Syntrophobotulus glycolicus DSM 8271: one gene and its partner. The protein of the gene in region 1 binds, or shares a complex with, the protein of each later gene. Links are inferred from orthologs where the notes say so. Each region holds a gene or a part of one and is shown in the gene's direction. Other genes may lie near its edges.

What was found. Proteins that work in one complex are often made in the same cells at the same time.
Region 2: the proteins of dnaB (region 1) and dnaG are in contact, whole or in part, in a crystal structure (PDB 2R6A), measured with the Geobacillus stearothermophilus proteins. The link is inferred for Syntrophobotulus glycolicus DSM 8271 from one-to-one orthologs. Residues at the interface, in WP_033016901.1 of Geobacillus stearothermophilus: Ser13, Glu15, Ala16, Gln18, Glu91, Leu92, Asp94, Ala95, Val96, Pro97, Thr98, Ala99, Ala100, Asn101, Tyr104, Tyr105, Ile108; in WP_049624496.1 of Geobacillus stearothermophilus: Lys456, Leu457, Leu458, Pro459, Ala460, Asn463, Ala464, Leu467, Leu535, Leu536, Ile537, Ala538, Gln544, Glu545, Asp548, Tyr549, His552.

The regions. Positions count from the first base shown.
Region 1 is NC_015172.1:3,384,674-3,387,833, reverse strand. Bases 293-3,160 are described here. They hold dnaB (replicative DNA helicase), read left to right. Parts: upstream 293-997; coding sequence 998-2,323; downstream 2,324-3,160. Other genes in these bases: SGLY_RS16740 (adenylosuccinate synthase), read left to right, coding at 2,484-3,160; lonC (Lon family ATP-dependent protease), read left to right, coding at 293-916. Outside these bases: more of lonC, read left to right, coding at 1-292. UniProt on the Escherichia coli protein: The main replicative DNA helicase, it participates in initiation and elongation during chromosome replication. Travels ahead of the DNA replisome, separating dsDNA into templates for DNA synthesis.
Region 2 is NC_015172.1:2,444,194-2,447,135, reverse strand. It holds dnaG (DNA primase), read left to right. Parts: upstream 1-526; coding sequence 527-2,359; downstream 2,360-2,942. Other genes in the region: rpoD (RNA polymerase sigma factor RpoD), read left to right, coding at 2,346-2,942; SGLY_RS12065 (deoxyguanosinetriphosphate triphosphohydrolase), read left to right, coding at 1-386. UniProt on the Escherichia coli protein: RNA polymerase that catalyzes the synthesis of short RNA molecules used as primers for DNA polymerase during DNA replication.

The DNA.
Region 1 (3,160 bases):
CCAGACGCCCTTGTATATTAAGAAGATTTTTGAGGAGGGTGTTCCGGCCGATTTCGTGCTGATTGGCGCGACCACCAGGGACCCTTCGGAAATAAATCCTGCTTTAAGGTCACGTTGCACAGAGGTCTATTTCGGGCCGCTGGAACCGGAGGATGTTCAGGAGATCATCAGACAAGCCGGAGAAAAATTAAATGTTCAGCTGGAAGCAGGCGTTGAAGAGATTATCAGTGACTATGTCATCGAAGGACGCAAAGCGATTAATATCCTGCTTGATTCTTATGGAATGGCAAAATTCCGAGAACGGGACAGTGACAAAATCTCCATTCAGACCGAGGATGTCAGAGAGGTTTTGCGGACCAACAGGCTTACTCCTTATGTTCATAATAAGGTCAGTTCGGCCAGGGATCAGGGCAGGATACTTGGGCTGGGAGTAGCGGGGTTTTTAGGATCTGTCCTGGAAATTGAGGTTAAGGTTTTTCAAGGACCGGAAGGTAAAGGGACAATCAGATTTAATGAGACGGCCGGGACGATGGCCAAGGATTCGGTTTTTAATGCTGCGGCAGTGATTCGCATCTTAACCGGAGAAGATCTGCGGGATTATGATGTTCATGTCAATGTGGTCGGCGGAGGCAAAATAGATGGTCCTTCGGCAGGATTGGCCATTACCATAGCGATTTACAGCGCCCTCAAGGAACGGCCTTTAAGACAGGATGTGGCCGTAACCGGCGAAATTTCCATTCAAGGGAAAGTTAAACCGGTCGGAGGGATCTATGAGAAAATTTTCGGAGCCAAGCAGGCCGGGGTGCAAAGAGTAATTATCCCCGAAGATAATATAGATGAAGTGCCTTCAGGTCTTACTGGAATAGAGGTGATCGCTGTAAGTACGATTGAAGAGGCCTTAAGGGCTGTCCTATAAAAGAAAATATTTCAGCAGTTGGTGGGCGTTTTAGAATAACAATGATTGAGGATAAAACAAGGGATTACCGGGGGAGAGAAAATGGAACCAACAAAAGTTCCGCCACATAATTTAGAAGCTGAACAGGCAGTTTTGGGCTCCCTGATGCTTGATCCGGAACAGGCCAGTGTGGCTTTTGAAATTTTGCGGTTTGAGGATTTTTACAGGGACAGCCACAAGATTATTTTCACCGCCATTCAAGAGATACTGGACAAAGGCGAGCCTGTGGACTTGGTTACGGTCGCCGAATATCTTAGACAATATGGCCGTCTGGAGTCCATAGGAGGAATCGGAACGATTTCCCAGGTCGCTTCCTCTGTTCCTTCCGCTGCCAATATCGAATATTATGCCAGGATCGTTGCGGAAAAAGCGTTACTTCGCCAGCTGATCAAAATGGCTGGTTATCTGGAGCAGAAAGGGTATGAACCGGGCGAGGAGGCTTTTGACCTTCTGGAAGAAGCCGAAAAGATGATTTTGGAGATCTCGCACAGGCAGACCAAGGACGGATTTATTTCCATCCATCATATTTTGCTGAAGACCTTTGAAAAGATAGAACACCTTTATACCAATAAAGGCAACCTGACCGGAGTCCCCACTCATTTTAAGGAATTGGACAGACTAACCTCAGGCTGGCAGGCTTCCGATCTGGTTGTTATTGCGGGCAGGCCTTCCATGGGAAAAACCGCACTTGTGTTAAATATGGCCCAGAATGCTGCGGTTAAGTCTAAAGTAGCGGTGGCATTGTTTAGTCTGGAAATGTCTAAAGAGCAGCTGGTTCAGCGGATGCTCTGTTCAGAAGCCATGGTTGACCAGCAGAGAGTACGAACCGGGGAATTGCTGGACAGTGACTGGCCTAAACTCACCCAGGCAGTCGGACCCCTTTCCAATGCGCCTATTTTTATTGACGATACGGTAGGAATCACTTTAGCGCAGCTGCGCTCCAAAGCCCGCCGCCTCAAAATGGAGCAGGGGTTAGGCTTGATTATTATTGATTATTTGCAATTAATGACCTTAGGGCGCCGGGCGGAAAGCCGTCAGCAGGAAGTGGCCCAGATCTCCCGTGGACTGAAAGGACTGGCCCGTGAGCTGTCCGTGCCTGTTGTGGCATTGTCTCAGTTAAATCGCGGTGTGGAACAACGTCAGGATAAAAGGCCGGTTATGTCCGATCTTTTGGAATCAGGGGCAATTGAAGCTGATGCGGATGTAATTTCTTTTATTTACCGGGATGAATATTATAATCCTGAGTCAGAGAAAAAAGGGATAGCGGAAGTGATTATTGCCAAACACCGTAATGGTCCTGTTGGCACAGTTGAGCTGGGGTTTCTGAAAGAGTTTACGAAGTTTGTTAATCTGGACAGGACACACTAAGGATAACAAAAAGCAGGCAGGTCAGGGAGGCTTAATCAAATTCGAACGTTATTAGCCAGCCTGCTTATAATGTTCGGATTCTTTATTGACAAAGCGAGGGCCGGACTGTTAAGATTAAACTGTTTGTTCTAGAGATAATCTCTGATTGGAGGAAAAGATGATGGCTGCTGTTGTACTGATTGGGGCGCAATGGGGGGACGAAGGCAAAGGCAAGATTACCGACTTTGTTGCTGAACAGGCGGATATGGTCGTTCGTTATCAGGGAGGTAATAATGCCGGTCACACTGTAGCTTTTAATCAAAAGACCTATAAGCTGCATTTAATTCCTTCAGGGATTTTTAATTCAGATAAGCTTAGTGTTATTGGCAACGGGCTGGTGATTGATCCTGAAGTTTTAGTCGAAGAATTAGATTACCTTCATGAAAGAGGGATTACAACAGATAATTTGCGCATTAGCACAAATGCTCATGTGATTATGCCCTATCATTGCCTGCTTGATGTGCTGGAAGAGGAGTTTAAGGGCAATCAAAAAATTGGTACGACCAAAAGGGGTATTGGACCCGCCTATAAAGATAAAGCTTCCCGCACCGGAATTAGAATTTCCGATTTGATGGATAAAGAAGAGTTTGCGGACAGGCTGCATTACAATATCCAAGAAAAAAATATGCTTATTACAAAAATTTATGGCCGTGAGGAACTTAAATTTGAAGAGATCTATGAAAAATATTTAGAATATGCGGAAAGAATCAGACCTTATGTTACAGATACATCATTGATCATTAACGAATACATTGAACAAGGACGCAAGGTTTTATTCGAAGGAGCGCAGGGAACACT
Region 2 (2,942 bases), 940 kb from region 1 along the record:
GAGATATGCCGGAGGAAGTACGGGAAATCCTGGGCGGTCATACCAGTGAGATGATTACAACAATGGTCACTGATATGATTGCGTTTTCAGAAGGCCAAAACCAAATTTGCCAGTCGAAAGAAGTTCAGTCCGCCATGCAAAGATTTCGCACCTTTATGTTTGAGAAAGTTTATTTAGCTGATCATCTGAGTGAAGAACGCAGTAAAGGCAGCCTTATCGTAGAAATTCTTTATGATTATTATTTAAAGCATCCGCAAATACTGCCGAATAATTATCTGCAATGGGCCAACGGAGACTTGCAGACGGCTGTGGTTGATTATATTTCCGGTCTGACTGATAATTATGCGATCAGTACATTTAAGCAAATATTTATCCCCAAAGGATAATTGTAAACACGAATCATACAAATTTTTAACATTAGAAGCAGGATTTTTAAATAATTTATCGAAAATGATAAAGCACTGTCAAATATCTAATGAAATTTAAGATTAATTTAAGAGACTCCACCTAAAAAGGGCGAATTACTGTGGACAACAGAATTTCCGAAGATTTTATTGAGGAAGTGCGCCAACGGGCGGACATTGTAGAGGTTATTTCAGAATATGTGGTCTTGAAACGTGCGGGCAAGAACTACCAAGGACTTTGTCCGTTTCATTCTGAAAAGACACCGAGTTTTAATGTCAATCCCGAGCGCCAAATGTTTTATTGTTTCGGTTGTCATACAGGCGGCAATGTATTTTCTTTTCTCATGAAGAAAAATAATCTGCCCTTTCTTGAAGCTTTGCAGGAGGTCGCAAGAAGGGTTGGAATGGAGCTTCCGGAGAGAGAACTTTCCCCGGAAGAACGGAAAAAAGAAAGCATGCGCCTCCGTTGGCAGGAGATTCACGAGCTTAGTGCCGGATATTTTCAGAAAATGCTTGAGGAAAGACCGGAGGGGGAACGGGGCAGGAGATATTTTGACGGCCGGAACATCGACCGGGACACAATGAGGAAATTTCGTCTTGGCTACACTGCCGACAGCTGGGATGGCTTGATCAATGAGATGGCTAAACACGGGATTACTCCCGGTGAACTTTCAGAAGCTGGACTGTCTGTGAAAAAAGATAATGGTGATGGCAGGATCAGCTTTTATGATCGTTTTAGAGGACGGGTCATCTTTCCCATTCTGGATGTGCACGGAAAACCCATTGGTTTTGGGGGCAGGGTTTTAGATGATTCACTCCCTAAATATCTGAACTCGCCTGAGACTCAGTTTTTTCACAAAGGTCGTAATTTGTATGGAATCCAAACCGCTTCCAGAGGGATAAGGGAGGCAGGGTATTCTGTACTGCTTGAAGGATACATGGATGTGATTGCGGTCCAGAAAGTAGGACTATTCAATGCTGTGGCTTCTTTAGGAACGGCATTGACCAGGGACCAAGCCAGAATTCTGAAAAGATATTCTTCAAGGGTAATCCTTTGTTATGATTCTGACGAAGCAGGTGTTCAGGCAGCATTCAGAGCGGGTGAGATCTTAATTAATGAAGGGCTGAATGTGCAGGTTCTTAAGCTTAAGGGGGCCAAAGATCCGGATGAGTATCTCCAGGGACACAGCAAGGAAGAATTTTTGCAGGAGCTGCAAAAGAGCCTTTCTTATATTGAATTTAAATATGAGATGCTTGTCGCAGATGCTGTTCCGGAGACGATTACGGCAAAGGCGGAATTGATCAGAAGAATGGCTCCCGATATCCTCCGTATAAAAAGCGCAGCAGAAAGAGAGGGATATGCCAGATTTCTCAGTTTAGAGCTTGGTCTTACTTTAGAGGCAGTAAAAGAAGAAATCGGCGGGATTGACCAGAAAAGATTAGAAAATAAAGGATACCAAGAAATTTTTTCTCAAAAACAGGATATTTCTCCTCATATCAGTAATACTATATCTGTGGCGACAAATCAATTCATTGAAAATACGATTGCCAACGGTGCTTACAGGGCCGAACAAATCTTGTTAAGACTGGTGCTTAATGACCCCGATGTTAAGAATAAAGTGCAGGAAGAACTGGGAAATGAATTTTGGTGCTTGGAAGAACATAAATATATTTTTGAAGCGGTCCCAGCCAATCTAAATGTACCTGCAGCAAACGAAGACTTATACGCACTGGTACAAAAGCGTTTGGCCGAACTATATGAGCTGAATATTGATATAGAGAAAGCAGAGTTCTTATTAAAGGACTGCATTAATGCAATTTGTGAATCTCAAAATAAAAAACAGATCCAGGATTTACAGGTAAAGATGATTCATCTGGAGAATTACGGTGATGCCGCCGGTGCGCTGGCAGTTCTCCGGGAAATACAGGAGCGGTTAAAAAGTGGCGAAAAATAACGTCAAGAAACAAGATATTCGTTCGAATTACCCGACGGAAGGGGGGAATTCGTTGCACGCTGAAGATCATAAAAGAGAATGTGTTGCACATCTCATTGAATTAGGGAAAACCAAGGGAAACCTTACCTATGACGAGATCGCTAATGCCCTTCAAAAGATTGATTTATCCGAGGAACAAATTGAAGAAGTGTATGATCAAATCAGTACACTTGGTATTGATGTTATCGATGAACATTCTGAAGGTGAGACAGACATTGTCATAGACAAGGAAACAGAAAAACTGGCTGAAGAAATTTCGGAAGAAACAGATATTGATCTTTCTATTCCTGAAGGAGTGGGGATTGACGATCCTGTCCGTATGTATCTGAAAGAGATAGGAAGAGTCCCCCTGCTCACGGCAGAAGAAGAAATTGAACTTGCCAAAAGCATGGAAGCAGGGGATGAGATGGCTAAGCGTCGCCTTGCGGAAGCCAACCTGCGCCTGGTTGTCAGCATAGCCAAACGTTATGTAGGCAGAGGGATGTTATTTTTGGATTTAATTCAGGAGGGGAATTTAGGTCTGATTAAAGCTGTGGAAAAATTT